Regions from separate parts of the Roseibium sp. ROS1 genome, predicted to be linked through region 3. Evidence: predicted binding sites of a transcription regulator. Region 3 holds the regulator's gene; each other region holds the start of a gene.
What was found. Region 3 encodes PhoB, which activates phosphate uptake and scavenging genes when phosphate is short. Its sites were predicted from a motif close to TGTCATNNANCTGTCAT; they were not measured.
Positions count from the first base shown of each region.

Region 1: the regulator PhoB is predicted to act here: its motif matches at 3,667-3,683, upstream of ACYQ6M_RS05920 (bifunctional 2',3'-cyclic-nucleotide 2'-phosphodiesterase/3'-nucleotidase).
Region 2: the regulator PhoB is predicted to act here: its motif matches at 3,689-3,705, upstream of ACYQ6M_RS24460 (DUF1045 domain-containing protein).
Region 4: the regulator PhoB is predicted to act here: its motif matches at 2,887-2,903, upstream of ACYQ6M_RS25600 (esterase-like activity of phytase family protein).

Region 1 covers NZ_BAAGIG010000001.1:1,310,542-1,315,932, forward strand. The annotation lists gene ACYQ6M_RS05905 (hypothetical protein) at 1-217, shown strand, start outside; gene ACYQ6M_RS05910 (flagellar assembly protein FliX) at 274-693, shown strand; gene dksA (RNA polymerase-binding protein DksA) at 859-1,275, shown strand; gene ACYQ6M_RS05920 (bifunctional 2',3'-cyclic-nucleotide 2'-phosphodiesterase/3'-nucleotidase) at 1,554-3,536, opposite strand; gene ACYQ6M_RS05925 (lytic murein transglycosylase) at 3,743-4,549, opposite strand; gene ACYQ6M_RS05930 (NAD(P)H-dependent oxidoreductase) at 4,682-5,391, opposite strand, start outside.
Region 2 covers NZ_BAAGIG010000004.1:366,854-372,244, reverse strand. The annotation lists gene ACYQ6M_RS24485 (carbon-phosphorus lyase complex subunit) at 1-801, shown strand, start outside; gene fosX (FosX/FosE/FosI family fosfomycin resistance hydrolase) at 798-1,226, shown strand; gene ACYQ6M_RS24475 (alpha-D-ribose 1-methylphosphonate 5-phosphate C-P-lyase PhnJ) at 1,223-2,152, shown strand; gene phnK (phosphonate C-P lyase system protein PhnK) at 2,149-2,937, shown strand; gene phnL (phosphonate C-P lyase system protein PhnL) at 2,946-3,650, shown strand; gene ACYQ6M_RS24460 (DUF1045 domain-containing protein) at 3,797-4,546, shown strand; gene ACYQ6M_RS24455 (alpha-D-ribose 1-methylphosphonate 5-triphosphate diphosphatase) at 4,543-5,391, shown strand, end outside.
Region 3 covers NZ_BAAGIG010000003.1:494,318-499,708, forward strand. The annotation lists gene ACYQ6M_RS18410 (GcrA family cell cycle regulator) at 389-925, shown strand; gene phoB (phosphate regulon transcriptional regulator PhoB) at 1,252-1,953, opposite strand; gene phoU (phosphate signaling complex protein PhoU) at 2,034-2,729, opposite strand; gene pstB (phosphate ABC transporter ATP-binding protein PstB) at 2,761-3,522, opposite strand; gene pstA (phosphate ABC transporter permease PstA) at 3,570-4,922, opposite strand; gene pstC (phosphate ABC transporter permease subunit PstC) at 4,922-5,391, opposite strand, start outside.
Region 4 covers NZ_BAAGIG010000004.1:591,887-597,277, forward strand. The annotation lists gene ACYQ6M_RS25580 (pyridoxal-phosphate dependent enzyme) at 1-489, opposite strand, end outside; gene ACYQ6M_RS25585 (ArsR/SmtB family transcription factor) at 655-993, shown strand; gene ACYQ6M_RS25590 (arsenate reductase ArsC) at 1,010-1,519, shown strand; gene ACYQ6M_RS25595 (multidrug effflux MFS transporter) at 1,555-2,754, opposite strand; gene ACYQ6M_RS25600 (esterase-like activity of phytase family protein) at 2,982-5,201, shown strand; gene ACYQ6M_RS25605 (cytochrome b/b6 domain-containing protein) at 5,290-5,391, opposite strand, start outside.

The DNA.
Region 1 (5,391 bases), on a different contig from region 3:
GATACATATATTCGAAATGCGCAATGCGAGAGCCGTGCCACTTTTTACAAAGGCGTTGGTTCTTTCCATAAAAGTGGCGGAAATCCTGGCTCTTTGCTGGTATGATCACGAGCATATCCACGCAAAACTGTCGCTTGAGGTTAAAGAAATGTACCTGTTGGTCGGCAAATATTGCCTCACCCCCAAGGACTCATTTACCCTTCTCGGCAGAATCTGACGGGCAGAGCCACTCCATGCGCCAGAATTGCCGTCAGTCCGACTGGAAGATCGATCATGCGTATTACAGGCAATAAACCCATTTCCGGCGTTCAGGGACGAGGCGCCAAGAAGAGCGTTTCTTCAAACGGCGACCAGTTCGCACCGGACCTTGGGGGTGAGGTTTCACAGTCTTCCCAGACCGCGGGCGGTGCGTCCATTCAGGGCATGGATGCCTTGCTGGCCCTGCAGGAGGTTGACGACCGCGCCGAGCGCCGATCCCGTGCTACCAAGCACGGGCACAATCTGCTGGACACACTGGAGTCGGTGCGGGCGGATCTGCTTGCCGGACACGTGTCGGAGGACCGGCTGGAGCTGCTCGCCAGGCAGGTTTCCAAACGCCAGTCGAGTGGTGATCCTGAGGTTGATTCGGTGCTCGAGGAGATCGAATTGCGGGTCAAAGTCGAGCTTGCAAAGCTCGGCCGATTCCAGGATTGAGCGTGCACACAAATCGATAAAATTTGTCGGCTTAGTGTTCAAAATTTACGCAACGTCTTGAAAGGTATAAACTTTCCTTGACGCCATTTTTAGCAAATGAACCGTTGTCCGCTGGCGGAACCGCCTATATATTGCGCCCGGCATAACGGTAATCCGGAGCTATCGATGACGGTTGAAATTGAGTCTGAATATCGACCCTCGGAAGACGAGCCGTTCATGAATGACAGGCAGCGCGAGTACTTTCGGAACAAGCTGCTTGTGTGGAAAGAAGAGATCCTGAAGGAAAGCAAGGAAACCCTCGCCAATCTTCAGGAGGAAAGCCAGAACCATCCTGACTTTGCCGACCGTGCGTCGTCCGAAACGGATCGGTCCATTGAACTTCGCGCCAGGGACCGTCAGCGGAAACTGATCTCGAAGATCGATGATGCCTTGGAACGCATTACAGACGGAAGCTATGGCTATTGCGAAGAGACCGGCGAGCCGATCTCTCTTCGGCGCCTCGAGGCGCGCCCGATCGCGACTTTGTCGATCGAGGCTCAGGAAGCCCACGAGCGTCGGGAAAAAGTGTATCGCGACGACTGATTTCCAGAAAACGGCCGGTTTGCCGCACAGACGGCAGATCCGTAACGACTTTCAAGACCTTCCCCTCGTGGGAAGGTTTTTTTATGTCTGTTGACTGCTTTCCCATGCCGACCTTCCGCATGCCTCACCCTGAGGAGGACCGTCAGGTCCGCCTCGAAGGTTGGGCAGCACGCTCACAAGCATGCGGCCCATCCTTCGAGACAGCGCTATGCGCTTGCTCAGGATAAGTTTTTGGGGGAGCCTGCTCGTTCAAGCAGGCTTGCGAAAGTCGAGACCGTTCAAAGCGTGATCCGGTACCGGGCAAAACCATCTGCACCGTCGCCTGCCGGTTCGATCCGGACACCTTCCACGGAGGCGGCGTGTTCCGTGCCACCCGGGCCGGTTTCGAACAGGACGCTGGTATCCGGCATCGGTTTGAACGACCAGTTGGCATCTGCCGAAGGGTTGATCGTGCCCTGTTCGACAATGTAGCGCACCAGGACGTCGCGATTGGTGTCCGGGCCGATGAAAACGACAACGTCGTCGCTGATGCCGGGGAAATTGCCGCCGCCACCTGCACGGTAATTGTTGGTCGCGACCACGAAGGTTGCTTCATGATCAAGCGGTGCGCCGTTGAACTGCAGGTTCACGATGCGGCTGGCGTCCGGATTGAGGACTTCGCCTTTCGCGTCGTATTTCGATGGCTGGCTCAGGTCTATCTGGTAGGTAACACCGTCGATCACATCGAAATTATAGCTTGGAAACTCCGGGTTGATCAGTTTCTGGTCGGCCTTGCCCGGCTCGACTTCCTGGAAAATTCCGGCTGAACGTTCCAGCCATTCCTTCACCGTGCTGCCCTTGATGGCGACCGCGCGAATGGTGTTCGGATACAGGTAGAGATCGGCCACGTTCTTGATGGCGACATCGCCGACCGGAACATCGGTGTAGTAGTCCGGGCCGCCACGACCGCCGGCCTTGAAAGGCGCTGCTGCGGAAAGAACCGGCAGGCCTTCCCATTCCGTACCCTTCAGCATCTGTTCGATGTACCAGATCTGCGCCTTTGAAACGATCTGGACGCTCGGGTCGTCGGCCACGAGGGCGAAATAGGAATGCAAGGGAGCCGACGTCTTGCCGACGGGGCGGCGGACATAGGCAAGGGTTGCCTCGTGATCTTCCTTCACCGCATCGAGTACATCCTGCTGGCTTTCCGCCAGAGGTGTCACCGTTCGACCTTCTTTTTCGTAGATCGGGCGTGCTTCGGTCATGAAATTGGCGACACGCCAGCCGTTGCCGTCGCGCTCGATCATCAGGTCGATGACGCCCAGATGCGATCCCCAGAAACCGCCCATCGCGGCAGGCTTGCCGAACAACGTGCCTTTCTCGCTGTCGATACCCGGCAGTCCCTCATACTGGGGACCGGGGAAGACCAGATGCTGGTGACCGGTAAAGACGGCGTCGATCCCGTCCACTCCGGCAAGGTGCAGGGAGGCGTTTTCCATGCCTTCGGAATAATCGTTGGCATCAATCCCCGAGTGGGAGAGGGCGATTACAAGGTCGCAGCCCTGTTCGCGCATTTCCGGGACGAAGGCCTTGGCGGTTTCGATAATGTCACGCGCATTGGCGTTGCCTTCCAGGTGGCGGCGGTCCCAGTTCATGATCTGCGGTGGCACGAAGCCGATGAAGCCGATCTTGATCGGATAGGACTTGCCGGCACCGTCGGTGACCTGCTTTTCAACGATCACATAGGGCTTCAGGAAAAGGGCGTCGTCTCGCGGGTTACCGGCCAGCGTGCTGCCCTTGACAAGATTGGCGCAGACAACGGGGAAATTGGCCCCGGCCAGCACCTTCATCATGAAGTCCAGACCGTAATTGAATTCGTGGTTGCCGAGTGTTGCCGCGTCGAATTCAAGGACGTTCATGCCCTTGATGACTGGGTGCAGGTCGCCTTCGCTCATGCCGCGTTCATAGGCGACATAGTCCCCCATCGGGTTGCCTTGCAGAAAGTCGCCATTGTCGACCAGAACCGAGTTTGTCGCCTCGTTCCGTATATCGCGGATCAGTGTGGCTGTCCGGGCGAGACCGGCGGTGTCGACAGGTTTGTCGCTGTAATAGTCGTAAGGGAAAACATGGACATGGAGGTCCGTGGTCTCCATCAGGCGAAGGTGAGCCGTACCTTCCTTGGCCAGAACCGAATAGGGGTGCAGAGCTGCCGTGAAGCCAGTTGCCGCCGCGCCCATCAAAAGGGTGCGCCGTGAAATCGAAAAGTCTTTGATACTGGACATGGAATGGCTCCTGTTCGGTCGCTCGGCGATTGGTGTTGTTTAGCCTTGCGGAACAGCGCGAGCCGGACCGACAGCTGCCGGTGCCCGCCGGGCGGCATGTTTCCGCGGCATACGGTTTTGATCCGCAAGGATTACAACCGTATGACGCAAATTGCTGCCCGGATCGTCAGTTTTGTCAAGCAGGTTTATGGGGCGTCGAGCGGGGTCTACTCGCTGATCTGGCCTGCCATGACCGAGATCGTTTCCACGTAGACACTGGCCTTGTTCCATTGCTTGAGAACGTTGTAATTGGCAGTGCCCGGGCCCCAGCCCTGGCCGCGGCGCCAGCCTTTCTGGGCAAGATAATTTGCGGTGGAAGCCAGCACATCGGGAATGGAGCGGATCAGGTCCTTGCGGCCGTCGCGGTCATAATCGACCGCATAACGGACATAGCTGGTGGCGAGAAACTGGGTCTGGCCGAGTTCGCCGGCCCAGGCACCCTTCATTTCGGCCGGCTGCATGTCACGGCCCTGCACGATCTTGAGCGCGGCGACCAGTTCGGCGGTGAAGAAATCGGACCGGCGGCAATCATAGGCCAGCGTGGCAAGGGATTGCAGGACCGGCATGTTGCCGGAGAAGCTGCCGTAGTTGGTTTCAAGCCCCCAGATCGCCAGCAGTACAGGCGCCGGGACGCCGTATTTCTTTTCGATGCCACGGAAGATGCGGGCGTAGGTCTTGCCGAGCTGCTTGCCCCGCCGGATCATCGCGTTGTTGACCCGCTTGGCATAGAACTGGTTGAAGCTGAGCTTGAAGGATTTCTGGTTCCGGTCGAGCGAGACCACCTTCTTGTTGTATTTCACGTTCTTGAGGGACGATTCAACGACCCTTTTCTTAAGGCCGTAGCTTTGGGAATTCGCAATGAACGACTGTTTCCAGGCTTCAAAACCACCCGGGCCATTGCCGCAGCTTGCACTCCAGGCAGAAGGTGCGGACAGAAGAACAAAACCAAAGACGAATGCAGAAAGGAGGCGCATCGAATCCCCGCTGGGTAAATGTAAGATTACCGGCATTCTATCCGAAAAAGCGGTAGCGTCATCCGGCAGATAGAGGAAAAAGAGGAGTGGGGGCGGACAAATCCGGTCTCGTTTTTTCCGGTTGCCGCAAAATCAGGGGTCGTGCCGGATGAAGTGGCTGTGAGATGGCGCGCCCGGGCTAAGGGTGCCGGCGCGGTCGAATTCGCTGTCGGCATTGAAGCTGATCTTCGGCAGCCTTGCGAACCTTGCGATCGTCTCCCGGTGGCCTTCGATCTCGTTTCGAAGTCGCGTTTCCAGGTCTTCCTTTGCCGCACCCTTGTGATAACCGTGAACACCGTGGACGATCCTGGGAACCAGAACATCGAAACCCAGATAGCGCAGTGTGTAGGCGAGTGGCCAAAGCAGCATCTGAATGTCGCCTTCCTTGCCGTTGTGGGCACTTTCGCTCGCCTTGGATCCGGTCGTGACGCAGAAAAGAACCGGCTTGTTCCTGAAATGGCCGGTATCGAAACGGTTGGAAGTATCGTGCAGGCCGCCGTTGGCCAGAACGCGCTCGCACCAGCCCTTCAGGATGGCAGGTGGGGCGAACCACCACACCGGAAAATGAAACACGATCCGGTCCGCCTGGCGCAGCTTCTCGACTTCTTCCGTAATGACCGACGGAAGGTTTCCGGTTTTCGAGGCCGCTTCCTGTGTTTTCAGAACGTCGTAAGGTTCGGTGACGATCTCCTCTGCGTAGTGCGCTGCGCGCTCCGCCGGATCAAAGCCAAGCTGGTAGAGGTCTGACCAAAGCACCTCATCGCCTTCAGCTAGGCACGCGGCTTCGGTTGCGCGCGCCCAGG
Region 2 (5,391 bases), on a different contig from region 3:
TACAAGGACCTACCAGGCGGCCAGGTGCTGGGCCCGACCTTCGACTACAGCCACCGCCTTCTGGATTTCGCGTTGGCCGCCGAAGAGGACGGTCTCGAAAAGCCTGTCGAAACAGCTACCGCTGAAGAAGGCAGCATGCCGCGCGTCACCGACCTGCTTGGCGACGAAGGCCTGATGGAGCCGGACCCGGTAACCGACGAGGACGCGCCTGTCGGCGATCTGACCCGCGAGCCCCTGTCCTTCCCGGCAGACCGGGACCTGCGCCTGCAGAACCTTGCCCGTGGCGACGAAGGCTTTCTGCTGGCGTTGGCCTATTCCACCCAGCGCGGCTATGGCCGCACACACCCCTTCGCCGGCGAAATCCGCTACGGCGAGGTCGAGGTGGAATTCTTCGCTGAGGAACTCGGCTTTGCCGTGACGCTCGGCGCCATCAAGGTAACCGAGTGCCAGATGGTCAACCAGTTCAAGGGTTCGGCCAAGACCGCCCCGACCTTCACCCGGGGGTACGGCCTCGTGTTCGGGCAGGTGGAGAGAAAGGCCATGTCCATGGCCATGGTCGACCGTTCCATGCGGTGGCAGGAACTGGGCGAGGAACAGTCCGCCCCGGCTCAGGATGTCGAATTCGTCCTGTCCCATTCAGACAACATCCAGGCGACCGGTTTCGTCGAACACCTGAAGCTGCCGCATTACGTCGATTTCCAGGCCGAACTCGATCTGGTGCGCCGGATGCGCGGCGAATGGTTCGAAAAACGCCGCCAGGAAGAAGAAGAGGGCAGCACTGCCCAGGAGGCGGCGGAATGAGCAGCGGACTTAGTCATATGACGTTCATCGTCAGTGATCTCGAAAGGATGACGAACCTGCTGACGACGGTACTCGGGGCCCGGGAAGTCTACTCCAGTGAAGAGGCCACCTTTTCCCTCTCCCAGGAAAAGTTCTTTCTGGTCGGTGACGTCTGGATCGCGATCATGCAGGGCGAGGCCCTGAACGAGCGCACCTACAATCACGTGGCTTTCAAGATCGAAGAGGAAGACTTCGACACGAAGCTGGCAGCCGTCGAGCGCCTTGGCCTGGAAGTCAAGCCTCCGCGCGCCCGCGTCGAAGGTGAAGGCAGGTCCATCTACTTTTACGACAACGACAATCACCTGTTCGAGCTGCACACCGGAACGCTGGACATGCGCCTCGACCACTATCGCCGGATACTCAGGGAACGGAGTGCTGCGCAATGAACGACACGGCTCAGATTTTCGAACAGGGCGAATACAACTTCGCCTATCTGGACGAGCAGACCAAGCGCATGATCCGCCGGGCAATCCTGAAGGGCATCGCGATACCGGGTTACCAGGTGCCTTTCGCCTCGCGCGAAATGCCGATGCCTTATGGCTGGGGCACCGGCGGGGTGCAGGTCACGGCGGCAATTCTGGGCAAGGACGATTGCCTGAAGATGATCGACCAGGGCTCCGACGACACCACCAACGCGGTTTCCCTGCGCGGTTTCTTTGAAAAGACCGCCGGCGTGCGCACGACCTACGAGACGTCGGAGGCAAGCGTCATCCAGACCCGCCACCGGATTCCGGAAAAGGCCATGCGCGAAGACCAGATCATCGTCTTCCAGGTGCCGATCCCCGAGCCCCTGCGCTTCCTGGAGCCACGCGAAACAGAGACCCGGAAGATGCATGCGCTCGAGGATTACGGCCTCATGCATGTGAAGCTTTACGAGGACATCGCCAAGAACGGCCATATCGCCACGACCTACGCCTATCCGGTGAAGGTCAACGATCGCTACGTGATGGATCCTTCGCCAACGCCGAAGTTCGACAACCCGAAGATCGACCAGATGGCGGCGCTTCAGCTTTACGGTGCCGGACGTGAGAAACGCATCTACGCCATTCCGCCCTACACCAAGGTGAAGAGCCTCGACTTCGAGGACTATCCTTTCGAGGTGCAGAAGTTCGACAAGCCCTGCGGCCTGTGCGGTGCGGAGAATGTCTATCTCGACGAGGTGATCCTGGATGACAAGGGCGGACGCATGTTCGTCTGCTCCGACAGCGACTATTGCGAGGAACGGCGCGCGGACGGCCATCTCGGCCCGATGGCGGCCGATCCGGCGGCACACCAGTTCGGCGCCACCCAGGCAGAGGAGACCGCCCGATGAACGCCTTTCCCTCCGCGGACCCGCTGCTGCAGGTTCATAACGTCACCCGCTACTATGGCGACCGCATCGGCTGCGCCGATGTCTCCTTCGATCTCTGGCCCGGTGAGGTGCTTGCCATCGTCGGCGAAAGCGGCTCCGGCAAGACCACGTTGCTCAACTGCCTGTCGACACGTCTCGCGCCGACGGCCGGAGCCATCGAATACCGCATGCGCGACGGCACCATGCGCAACCTCTATCAGCTGACCGAGGCCGAGCGCCGCCTGCTGATGCGCACCGACTGGGGGTTCGTGCACCAGAATGCTGCGGACGGCCTGCGCATGAACGTTTCCGCAGGCGCCAACGTCGGCGAAAGGCTGATGGCGGTTGGCGAGCGCCACTACGGCAACATCCGCTCCACCGCCGACGACTGGCTGGGACGGGTGGAAATCGACAGCGACCGGATCGATGACGATCCGCGCTCCTTCTCCGGCGGCATGCGCCAGCGCCTGCAGATCGCCCGCAACCTCGTCACGAGACCACGGCTGGTCTTCATGGACGAGCCGACCGGCGGTCTGGACGTCTCCGTGCAGGCACGTCTTCTCGACCTCTTGCGCCGCCTGGTGGCCGATCTCGGACTTTCCGTGGTCATCGTCACCCACGACCTTGCGGTCGCCCGGCTGCTGTCGCACCGGATCATGGTGATGCGCCACGGCAACGTCATCGAAAGCGGCCTGACGGACCAGGTGCTCGACGATCCGCGCGAGCCCTATACCCAGCTGCTTGTTTCTTCCATTCTCCAGGTATGAGGACCGAAATGCCCGTACGCCTCTATCTCAACAACGTCGGCAAGTCCTTCATCATGCACCTGCAGGGCGGAACCGTCATTCCCGTGGTCGAGAAGGTCGAATTCTCGGTGAATTCCGGCGAATGTGTCGTCCTTGGCGGCCCCTCCGGTGCCGGCAAGAGCTCGATCCTCAAGATGATCTACGGCAACTACCGCTGTGACGAGGGTCAGATCCTGGTGACGGTTGGCGATGAAATCGTGAACATTGCCGGGGCCGAGCCGCGCAAGGTTCTGCGACTGCGTGAAGACACGATCGGCTATGTCAGCCAGTTCCTGCGCACCATCCCGCGTGTTTCGGCCGAAGACGTCGTCGCCGAGCCTCTTATCGCCCAGGGCACCAGCGAGGAGGAGGGCGTCGACAAGGCCCGCTCCCTGCTGTCGCGGCTGAATGTGCCCGAGCGCCTGTGGACGCTGCCGCCCGCCACGTTCTCCGGCGGCGAGCAGCAGCGCGTGAACATCGCCAGGGGGTTCATTGCCCATTATCCGATCCTGCTGCTGGACGAGCCAACCGCCTCTCTCGACGCTGCCAACCGGGCCGTGGTCGTCCGTCTGGTGGAAGAAAAGAAAACCCAGGGCGTTGCCATGGTGGGCATTCTTCACGACCAGGACGTCCGGGAGCAGATCGCCGACCGCATCATCGACGTGACCGGTTTCAGCGCGGAGGCAGCCGCCTGAGCCACGAGATGAGGAAAGGCTTGCAGACGGGCGGAAACTGTCACAGAAAAGTCACCGCCCGCCTTTAGGTCACTCCCTCAGAAAGTTGAAGGATGTGGCCCTGCCACATCCCGGCCAAACCACATTTCAAAATCGCGATTTTCTTCATGCGCTACGCCCTCTATTTCGCCGCCGATGCCGACGACCGCCTGATGCAGCTCGGAAATTCCTGGCTCGGGCGCGATCCCTTTTCCGGCACGGCCCTTCCGCAACCGGAGCTGCCCGGCATGACATCGGCACGCTTCCAGGAGTTGACGACCGACCCCCGGCGCTATGGATTTCACGGGACGTTGAAAGCCCCGTTTTCTCTCGCAGCCGATCAGACCGAGGCAGCACTGCTGGACGCCTGCGCAGCCTTTGCGGCAGAAATCGCCCCTTACGAGATAGAAGCGCTCGGCGTGAACAGGCTCGGCCGCTTTCTGGCGCTGACCCCTGAGGCAGAAGAGCCGGCCCTGCGCGCCTTCGCCGGCCTGTGCGTGCGTCGCTTCGAGCCGTTCCGCGCACCACTGTCCGAGGCGGATCTTGAGCGCCGCCGCAAGAGCGGACTGTCGGAAAGGCATGACACCTATCTCGTCAGGTGGGGCTATCCCTATATCTTCGATGAATTCCGCTTCCACCTGACCCTTTCCAACAAACTGGAAGACAACAGCGACATGGAGCGGATGGCAAATGCCGCCCAGGACCACTTTGCGGATGTCATCGGCAAGAAGCGGCTGTGCCGCCACGTTGCGCTCTACACCGAAGCCGAACGCGGCGCGCCTTTCCAGGTCCATACCGTCTTTCAGCTGACCGGCAGCGTCGCTCCCGCCGACGCGCTCAGCCAGGCCGAGCGTCTTTCCCAAGAGGAATCTGCATGAGCAAGCATCCCAAAGTCTTCAAGAATGCCAGTCTGGTTCTCGCAGGCGAAGTGTTCGACGGTTCCCTGACGGTCGATGATGCCGGTCTGATTTCCGGCATCGGGTCGCCGACCGAGGTCGACGGGCATGATTGCGAAGGCGACTACCTGCTGCCAGGCCTGGTCGAACTGCATACCGACCACCTCGAAACCCACTATGCGCCGCGTCCCAAGGTGCGCTGGAGCCCGGTTTCCGCCGTGCAGGCCCACGACGCCCAGATCGCGTGTTCCGGCATCACCACCGTGTTCGATGCGCTGCGCGTCGGCATGGATGAAGACGCGGACCTTGGCTATTCGGATATGCGCGCGCTTGCGGATGCCATTGAAACCGGCCAGCGGGAAAACCGCCTGCGCGCAGACCATTTCATCCACCTGCGCTGCGAAGTGTCTGCACCCGACGTGCTCAGCGCCTTCAAGGTGTTCGAGGACGACGACAGCATCCGCCTGATCTCGCTGATGGACCACACCCCCGGCCAGCGCCAGTTCGTGTCGATGGATGCCTACAAGATCTACTATCAGGGCAAGAAGGGCTTCACCGACGCCCAGATGGACGATTTCATCCGCAAGCGCCAGGCGCGCGCCAGCAGTCTTGCCCCTGAAAACCGCAAGCATCTCTCGGCCATCGCCCAATCGCGCGGCATCGCCATCGCCAGCCACGACGACGCCACCACCGCCCATGTGGAAGAGGCGATTTCACTGCAGACGAAAATCGCCGAGTTTCCAACCACACTGGAAGCCGCCAAGGCTTCGCACGAAGCCGGTATGGCTGTTCTGATGGGGGCGCCGAACGTCGTGCGCGGTGGATCC
Region 3 (5,391 bases):
CCGGGCCGTCACCTTGAAAAGATGCCGAAGGGCCAAAACGCAACGTGCCGCCCCGATGAGGCGGCACGCAGCGGCTTTCTTATACACTGCCGGTACCATGCACTGTCAATGGAAATGGCGCACAAGACATTTCATGTGCCGCAGAGGGCGGATTTCATAAAATTCTCAATGACCTCGCCATAATTGGGGAAAAGTCGTTTCATCCCCAACTGGTTTGGGTCGAGTGGTTGCCTGACAAATTAACGTTATTGTAACCTCTCAGCAATCAGACACGAGATCTCGTGAGGCAAATCACCAAGAGGCACTAGATCTGCCAGCATTAAGCGTGCTTGCGCATGCTTAACACGGGGTTAATGGCCGCAGGACGGTCAAACTAAAGGGTGCGGCAATGAGTTGGACAAACGAACGAGTTGAGCTTCTCAAAAAGCTTTGGGGCGACGGCTTGAGCGCAAGCCAGATCGCAGGCGAACTGGGTGGTGTTACCCGTAACGCCGTGATCGGCAAGGTGCACCGCCTTGGCCTGTCCGGCCGCGCCAAGTCCACCTCTTCAAGCGCCAAGCCGCGCCGGCCGCGCACCGCAGCTCCTGCAACGGGTGCAGCGCCGAAGAAACCGACGACGTCACATCCGCAGTCGATCGGCGCGACGGCCCTTAAAGCAGACATCTCGCCTGCACCAGTGGTGGCCGCCAAGCCGCGCGTAGAGCCGATTGCAGAGCTCGTTCCGATCTCGCAGCGCGCAACCATCCTGACGCTGACCGAGCGGACCTGCAAATGGCCGATTGGCGACCCGGCGACCGACGACTTCTACTTCTGCGGCCGCCAGTCCGATGCCGGCGTCCCCTACTGCGCTCATCACTGCAAGATCGCGTATCAGCCGGTCGCCGACCGCCGCCGCGATCGCAAGACGATGGCTCAGGCAGGCTGATAGCCTCGCACCTAACCAATTCATGAGAAAGCCCGCCATCTGGCGGGCTTTTTTTTGTTTGGGCCTTCCATTGACCAGATGCCCGACCCCGACCAGTGACCTCCCACGGCTTGTTCTTGGCACCGATCCATGTCGTTTCCGTTCCATCAAATCAAACCTTGTTTGACCGCTCCGCCACGACAGGGACCGCAGGATCAGCCCCGACACCGACACATCTGATGGGGTGGTCGCAGAAGAGAACCTTGTTCCGCGAAAGGCACATAACCGCTGAGAAACAAAAAGCCCGCTTGAAAGCGGGCTCCTTAATTCCATTCTGCAAGTTGCGCTCAGGCAGTGGCAGAGGTGAACTGGTCATTGAAGGCGTATCCGGCACCACGGACGGTACGGATAGGATCCTTCGCCTTGCCCTTGTTCAGAGCCTTGCGCAAGCGACCGACGTGAACATCGACAGTGCGTTCGTCCACGTAGACATCGTGACCCCAGACCCCATCCAGCAGTTGTTCGCGGGAGAAGACACGGCCAGGCGATGTCATCAGGAATTCCAGCAGGCGGAATTCCGTCGGCCCCAGGTGTATTTCCTTGGTGTTGCGGCGAACGCGGTGCGTTTCGCGATCCAGTTCGATATCGCCGGATCGCAACATGCTGGACACCACTTCCGGACTTGCCCGGCGCAGGATGGCGCGCACGCGGGCCATCAATTCCGGTACCGAGAAGGGCTTGACCACGTAGTCGTCGGCACCGGTCGACAGGCCGCGGATGCGCTCTGCTTCCTCACCGCGTGCCGTCAGCATGATGACCGGCAGGCGCTCGGTGTCTTCGCGCGCCCGCAGGCGGCGGCACAGTTCAATTCCGGACAGGCCCGGCAGCATCCAGTCGAGCAGCAACAGATCCGGCAGGCTTTCCCGCAGGCGGATTTCCGCCTCGTCACCCCGGACACAGGACTCGACCGAGTACCCTTCCGCTTCCAAATTGTATCTCAATAGAAGGCTGAGCGGTTCTTCGTCTTCAACGATGAGCACCTTCGGCATACATCTCGCTCCAATTACCGCAACCGGCGCCGAAGCGCCGGCCGTTAAGATCTTCTGCAAATCCGACGATTACCGGCGGGTCAGACCGCGCCTGTTTCGTCGACCTTTGCCCGGTCTTCCGGCAAACGCTCGCCAGTGACCATGTAGTAGACGTTCTCGGCGATGTTCGTCGCGTGATCGCCGATGCGCTCGATGTTCTTTGCGCAGAACAAGAGATGGACGCACTGGGTAATGACCCGCGGGTCTTCCATCATGTAGGTCAGGAGCTCGCGGAAGATCGATGTGTAGATCGCGTCGACTTCGGCGTCAGCTTCCTGAACCCGGCGGGCGGCTTCCGCATCCTTGCGGGCGTAGGCATCCAGCACCTGCTTGAGCTGCGAAAGAGCGAGTTCCGTCATGTGCTCCACACCGATCGCGAGCTTCTTGGACTGCAAGTCGCTGTCGATGGCGATGACGCGCTTGGCAACGTTCTTGGCAAGATCGCCAACACGCTCCAAGTCATTGGCAATGCGCGTTGCGGCAGTGATTTCACGCAGGTCCTGCCCCATCGGCTGGCGGCGGACGATCAGCTCGATCAGCTTCACTTCAAGTTCGTTGTAAAGGCTGTCCAGACGGACATCGCCCTTGATCGTCGCCTTGGCAAGCTCCAGATCCTGCGACACCAGCGCGGACACCGCATCGGCGAAAGCCTTTTCGGCAATACCACCCATTTCGGCAACCTTGCCGGCCATGGCCGTCAGTTCGTCATCGTAAGCCGAGACTGTATGTTCAGACATCCTGTGTCCCCTTCAGAAACCTAAAAAATGCTTAGCCGAAGCGGCCCGTAATATAGTCCTGCGTACGCTTGTCCTTCGGATTGGTAAAGATGTCCTCCGTCAGACCTTCTTCAACCAAAATACCCAGGTGGAAGAACGCGGTACGCTGAGACACACGGGCAGCCTGCTGCATCGAGTGGGTCACGATCACGATGGTGAAGTTTTCCCGCAGTTCGTCGATCAGCTCTTCCACCTTCGCGGTCGCGATGGGGTCGAGCGCCGAGCACGGTTCGTCCATCAGGATCACTTCCGGGCTGACGGCAATCGCACGGGCAATGCACAGACGCTGCTGCTGACCGCCCGACATGCCGGTGCCCGGCTCGTCCAGACGGTTCTTGACTTCTTCCCAAAGCCCGGCCTTCTGCAGGCTGGAGGCAACGATTTCATCAAGCTCGGACTTGTTGCGGGCCAGACCATGGATCCGCGGACCGTACGCAATGTTGTCGTAGATCGACTTGGGAAACGGGTTCGGCTTCTGGAAAACCATGCCAACCTTGGCGCGCAGCTGTACGGGATCGACCTTGGGATCGTAGATGTCCTCACCGTCGATCTTGATCGACCCTTCCACACGGCAGATATCGATGGTGTCGTTCATGCGGTTGATCGTCCGCAGGAACGTCGACTTGCCACATCCGGAGGGACCGATGAAGGCAGTCACGGACCGCGGCTGGATCTCGATGTCCACGTCCTTGATGGCGTGGGTATCGCCATAATAGACCTGCACCTTGTTCGCGGAAATTTTGCTGTCGGTCATGGTTTTCGCCTGTTCAAAATTCGGCATCTCGTTCATCGGAGCAATCCTTACCAGCGGCGTTCAAACCTGCGGCGCAGGATGATAGCGATAATGTTCATGGTCATGAGGAAGACCAGCAGCACGATGATCCCGCCCCAAGCGCGTTCATAGAAGGCCGGGTCAGCACGTTTCGCCCACTCGTAGATCTGGGCCGGCATGGCCGAGTTCGGAGAGAAGAAACCGGCAGCCACACCGTCCGGGAAATTGGAGGCGATGAAACCGACCATCCCGATCAGGAGCAGCGGAGCGGTTTCCCCAAGCGCCTGTGCCAGACCGATGATCGTGCCGGTCAGAATGCCCGGCATGGCCAGCGGCAGGACATGGTGGAAGATCGACTGCATCTTGGAGGCGCCAATGCCAAGGGCCGCATCGCGGATGCTCGGCGGAACGGCCTTCAAGGAGGCGCGGGTGGAGATGATGATCGTCGGAAGTGTCATCAGCGTCAGCACCAGGCCACCGACCAGCGGTGCGGATTGCGGCAGATGCATGAACTGGATGAACACCGCCAGACCGAGAATACCGAACACGATGGACGGAACGGCGGCCAGGTTGGAGATATTCACCTCGATCAGATCTGTGAACTTGTTCTGCGGAGCGAACTCTTCCAGGTAGATGGAAGCGGCCACGCCGATCGGCAGCGACAGGAACAGCACCACCAGCATCATGAACAGCGACCCGATCATGGACGCCCCGATGCCGGCCTGCTCCGGACGGCTGTCGGAAGCATCGGTTCCGGTGATGAAGGCCCAGTTGAAGCGCTTCTCCAGAATGCCGGCGGACTGCATCTGGTCAGCCAGATCCAGGTGTGCGGCATCCAGGTTCTTGTCTTCGGCAAGATCCTCGCGCTTGACGCGGCCCTTCAGGTAGCCGTCGACACGGGATGAGGCGATCAGCTCGAAGGTTACCGTCGTGCCGATCTTGTCCGGGTTGGCAAGTGCATAGTCACGAACCGTTGCGGCAGCCCCTGAGGAGAACAGCTTCTGCAGGTCCTTTGCCGACATGTCGGTGGTGATGTTGAGACCGGCAAGTTCCTTGGCAAAGGCGTCGTCAATGATGGCCCGGTACTTGGAGGTCTTGACCACCGACTTTTCCGCTTCGGCAATCTGCTCCTGATTGAGCGGGACATCCACCTTCAGGAACGTCTGGCTGAAGGCGCCAAGGCCGTTGGAAAGGATTGCCCACAACAGCGCAACGAGGAAGAACAGGCCGATGCCGATGGCAATGATGCCGTAGAGCTTGAAGCGCGCTTCAGCGGCGTTGCGCTTTCTGGTCAGCGGATCGAGTTCGAGGATCGACGTGGTCTTGTGCGGGGTCGGAGCACTGGTCTTGCCCGACGGTGGCGTAAGGGTCGTGTCGGTCATTAGTCGTACTGCTCCCGATATTTGCGCACGATGTAGAGCGCGACGATGTTGAGCCCCAGGGTCACGACGAACAGGGTCATGCCGAGTGCGAAGGCGACAAGGGCTTCCGGGGAGGCAAAGTCGGCGTCGCCGGTGAGCTGGCTGACGATCTTCGCGGTTACGGTGGTCATCGCTTCGAGCGGGTTCATGCTGAGCCGGGCCGCAGCGCCGGCCCCCAGCACAACGATCATGGTTTCACCGATGGCGCGAGAGGCCGCCAGCAGGATAGCCCCGACGATCCCCGGCAGGGCCGCCGGCAGAATGACCTGCTTCACGGTTTCCGAATGGGTGGCACCAAGTCCGAGCGATCCGTCACGCATGGCCTGCGGCACAGCGTTGATGATGTCGTCGGAAAGCGAGCTCACGAAAGGGATCAGCATGATGCCCATGACAGCGCCCGCGGTGAACACCGAGGAAGCACCGGACATCC
Region 4 (5,391 bases), on a different contig from region 3:
TTCATAGGTGGCTCCGGCCCGGGCAACATCAGCGCCCCGGGCCTTGAGTCGGGCCTCAAAGGCGCTTGGAACAGTTTCGGCAACGAAGACGACAGCCTTGGCCCCAAACAGCGGAGCGCCTGCCGCAAGGGACATGCCGTGGTTCCCGGCGCTCGCACAGACAAAGGTCCTGCCGGTCAGCGCGGAAGCGTGAGACTGGGCAAGTCCGCCCCGAACGCGGCTGTCCGCCAGTTTGGCAATCGCATAGGCCGCGCCAAGTGCCTTGAAGCTGCCAAGGCCCATGCGCTGCCGTTCGTCCTTGAGGGCAAGGTTGCCGATAGCAAGACCGGCCGCGAGGTCATTCGCAATCAGCAGCGGGGTTTCATCCGCACGCGGGCATTTCCGAAAAAGGTTCTCTGCTCCGGCGACGTCCTGCGACACGGATCCATCCGCAAGCCCGCTTTGCTCGGGAAGGCCTTTGCCGAGGAAAGGATTTTTCAGTGTTTTCATTATCTGCCCCGCGCGGTTTCCCAGGCAGGTCAGCAGCTCTGAAGGCCGGTTGCAAGCGACTTGCTGAAAATGACGGTTACGAGCCAGATCGGGCCGTGTCCGAGATGTTGCGCCTGGTTGCGAAAAAGACTTGCCTGTTTCTGACGAATCGAAATATCATGAATTATGGATATGAAAGATGCGCTGAGCGCCTTTGGGGCGCTCAGCCAGAAAACCAGACTGGAAGTCTTCCGGTTGCTGATCCGGGCTGGTGACGCAGGAATGACTGCCGGAGAGATCGGCGAGGCTCTGGACGTTCGGCAGAACACCATGTCGGCGAACCTTGCTGTTCTGCTTCAGTCCGGGTTGGTCCGAAATGAACGCGAGGGGCGGTCGATCCGCTACTTCGCCGATCTTGACGGCATAAGCGAGTTGCTGACGTTTCTGATGGCCGATTGCTGTGGTGGTCATCCGGAACTTTGTGCGCAGGTCATCGAGACGATCGCCTGCGGAGAGACCTGTTGAGGTTGAGGGGGATCAAATGTCCGGCGATGTCTACAACGTGCTTTTCCTGTGCACTGGCAATTCCGCCCGGTCGATCATGGCGGAGGCGATCCTGAGCCGGGAGGGGCAGGGCCGCTTCAGGGCGTTTTCTGCCGGGTCACAACCGGCTGGAGCGGTGCGTCCGGAAGCACTTGCCTTGCTCAGCAAACTCAATTTCAAGACGGATGAGCTGCGCTCGAAGGACTGGGCCGAATTCGCTGCGCCGGATGCCCCGGTCATGGATTTCGTCTTTACCGTTTGTGACAATGCGGCGCAGGAAACCTGCCCTGTCTGGCCTGGCCAGCCGATGTCAGCCCATTGGGGCCTGCCGGATCCCGCAGCCGTTTCCGGAAGCGATAGCGAAAGGGCTGTCGCATTCAACGATGCCTTCCGGATGCTCAGCAACCGGATCTCGGTTTTCGTGAGTCTGCCGATGTCTTCGCTTGACCGTTTGTCCCTGCAGAAGAAACTCGATCAAATCGGGCAGTCCGCCGAAGAGCGCGTGTAACGTTTCTCCGGCGGACTGGTTTCAAGGTTGTCGCGTCAGGCGACTGCCTGGCCTTCGCGCGACGTGCGCAGGGTCAGCAGTGCGATGACCAGGGCGATGAGCGCACAGGCGGCAACCGCGCCAACCAATGGCAAAGCTGTCCGGTCGAAGAACGGGCTGCAGACGAGGATCATCACGCCACCGGCAACCATCTGGAAGGTGCCCCCAAGGGAGGATGCCATGCCGGCATGTTCGCCATGTTCTTCCAGCGCCATGACCATCACCGGAGCAATGACCTGGCCGAGGCAGGTGTTGCCGATGAAGAAGAGCGCCATCAGAACCGGCAGGTCGTCGATGCCGCTCCACACAAGAATGACCAGCAGGACGTTGGCTGCCGCAAATCCGCTGACGGCCCTCAATGCCACTCTGCCCATGCCGAAGCGCTCACCAAGCGAGGCGGCAAACTGGGAAGACGCAAAGAAGCCGATCGCGTTCAGCGCGAAAACAAGGCTGAAGGCTGTCGGCGTCAACTGGTACTGGGTCATGTAGACCAGCGGCGCTGCGGCGATGAAGACGAAGAAACTCGCCAGCGAGAAGCCACCGATCAGCGTCAGACCCATGAACCTGCTGTCACGCATCAGGTAGATGGCGCTGCGCAGCATTGCTGTCGGGTCGATCTTGCCTCGGCGCTCGGCCGGTAGCGTTTCGGGCAGCAGGAAGGCCATTTGCAGCATGGCGAGAAGGGAAATCACGCCCAGGGCCACAAAGATCAGGCGCCAACTGCCGAACTGGATGATCAGGCTGCCGGCGAGCGGTGCCAGCATCGGCGAAACGCTGAAGACCAGCATCACCAGAGCCATCAGCCTGGTCGCCTTTGGTCCGGTGTGGAGGTCGCGGACCACGGCCCGCACGATGACCATCGGCGCGCCGGCACCAAGCGCCTGCACGAAACGGCCGAATGTCAGGGCTGAAACGTCGACCGCAGTCGCGCACATGACCGATCCGATGAGGAAGACGATCAGGCCCAGGAAGGCGGGCAGCTTGCGTCCAAACCGGTCTGCCAGCGGACCGTAGATCAACTGGGCTAACCCGAAAGCGATGAAATAGACCGTGAAGGTCATATGAACCGCAGCGTCGTCCGTCTGCAATGCCTGCACGATTTCCGGCATGGCGGGCAGATAGAGGTCGATGGCAAATGGACCGACAGCAGCGAGAAGCCCCAGCACAATGGCGGAGCGGACAAAACCGATCTGCATTGGAAAATCCGATGAAAAATGCGCCGGAGGCACAAATGCGGGAAAGTTTGGAAGATGGAGGTGGCGGAGATCACCGCCCAGCCTTGATATGATGTAAGTGTTCGAAATGCAAATTCAAGGCTTGCTGGGTGTTGTCATGAAAGCTTCATGCAACTGTCACCGATATTGTAATCAGGGCCACTAGCTTGCGCGCACCATCAACCCGATATTTTGTGGGAGCGAGTGCAATGGCGGACCTTCGTGGGCGCTTTTTAAAAGGTGTCAGCCTTTCAGTCCTGTTCGGCCTTGGCGCCGTGTCGGCAGCACAGGCAGAGTATTTCGAGCGTATCAACACATTCCCGGTCTACAAGACCCTGCCGGAAGGCGTGGATCAGGCCACCGAAACCGTTGCCGAAATCATCTACGCCACGAAGGACGGCCGCACGCTCGTCTTCACCGACAGCCCGGGCGAAGCCATTGTTTTCGTCAATGCGGCCAACCCGCTGAACCTGCAGCCGATGGGCCGCACCGCCCTTGGTGGTGAGCCTACTTCGGTCGCCGTCGGCGAAACATTCGCCTATGCCGGCGTCAACACGTCCGAAGACTACGTCAATGCGTCCGGCCATCTGGCCGTGATCGCTCTCGATGGTCTTGGCATCACCGCGAAGTGCGATGCCAAGGGTCAGCCGGACAGCGTTGCCATCTCTCCGGACGGCAAGTTCGTTGCGATCGCCATCGAGAACGAGCGCGACGAAGATCTGAACGACGGCGTGATCCCGCAAATGCCGGCCGGCCATCTGGCGATCTTCGATCTGGACGAAACCGGCACGCCGACCAACTGCGACGCGGTCCGCATTGTCGACCTGACGGGTCTTGCCGAAATTGCGCCGACCGATCCGGAGCCGGAGTTCGTTTCGATCAACTCCCAGAACCAGGTTGTCGTCACGCTGCAGGAAAACAACCATATCGCCGTGGTCGATCTGGCCTCCGGTGAAGTTGTCAGCCATTTCTCCGCCGGTACGGCTTCGGCTGAAAACATTCCGGTTTCCAAGGCGCGCATGAGCGATGCTTCCGGTTCGACCGAAAACGTCAAGCGTGAGCCGGATGCGGTTGCCTGGATCGACGACGAGCGTTTCGTGACCGCCAACGAAGGCGACTACGAAGGCGGTTCGCGCGGCTTCACCATCTGGAACACCAAGGGCGAGATCCTGTTCGACAGCGGCAACCAGATGGAACATCTTGGCATGGCCAACGGCCACTATCCGGCCAAGCGCGCGTCCAAGAAGGGCACCGAGCCGGAAGGTGTGACGGTTGGTGAATTCGGCGGTGAAAAGCTGATCTTCGTCAATTCCGAACGCGGCAACTTCGTCGCTGTCTACAAGGACACCGGTGCCGAGCCGGAATTCGTCCAGTTCCTGCCGACCCACGTCGGTCCGGAAGGCTCACTTGCGATCCCGAGCCGTGACCTGTTTGTGGTTGCCAACGAGGTCGACAGTGCGGAAGACAACGTTCGCGCGCAGGTCTCCCTCTACAAGTTTGGTGCGGAAGCTCCGTCCTACCCGATGGTCGTGTCCGAAACCGACCCGGAAAAAGGCGCGCCGATCGGCTGGGGCGCACTGTCCGCACTGGCTGCAGACCCGGAAGACGGCAACAAGCTCTACGCCGTCAGCGACAGCTTCTATGACGACGCCCGCATCTACACGCTGGACATCTCTTCCAAACCGGCAAAAATCGTTGCCTATGCAACCGTTCAGGGTGGCAAGCAGGCAAAACTGGACCTGGAAGGCATCTCTGTTTCCAAGGATGGCGGCTTCTGGCTGGCTTCCGAGGGCAATCCGGACAAGGAACTGCAGCACCTGCTGCTGAAGGTCGGCACCGACGGTCAGGTTCAGGAAGAAATCACGCTTCCGGAAGAGCTGAACGCCCAGTCCGCACGTTTCTCCTTTGAAGGCGTCGCCGAGTTCGAAATGGACGGCAAGACGCTGGTGGCCGTCGCCGTTCAGCGTGAATGGAAAGACGACCCGAAGGGCATGGTGAAGCTGGCCATCTACAACCCGGCCGACAAGTCCTGGGGCTTCGTTCACTATCCGCTCGACAAGCCGAAGAGCGCAGCCGGCGGCTGGGTCGGCCTGTCGGAAATCGTCTCCATGGGCGACGGCAAGTTCGCCATTCTGGAGCGCGATAACAAGGGTGGTGAAGACGCAGCCATCAAGCAGATCACCACGATCTCCCTGGAGGGTGTGACCCCGGCTGCCTACGGATCTGAGCTCCCGGTGGTCCAGAAGCGTTACGCCATGGATCTCCTGCCGGCTCTGGCCGAAGGCAAGGGCTGGGTTCTCGACAAGCCGGAAGGCCTGACGATCACCGCCGACGGCCGTCTGATCCTGGTCACCGACAATGACGGTGTCGACGATGCACCGGGTGAAACCCGGTTGATCGACCTCGGCCCGGCAAGCCGCCTGAACTAAGGCACTTCAGACAAAGGTCCTCCCAAGACCTGAGCGAAGGTCCGGCCGCATTATGCAGCCGGGCCTTTCCTTTTCTGCATTGCCAGTCTCAAGCCGTGAAACTTCGTCTTTTCCAGTGCCACAGGGCTGCAAGGCTGTGCAGTCCGATGAGTGCTGCAAGCAAAAGCGCCGCGGCATGGTGCAGGCCTGC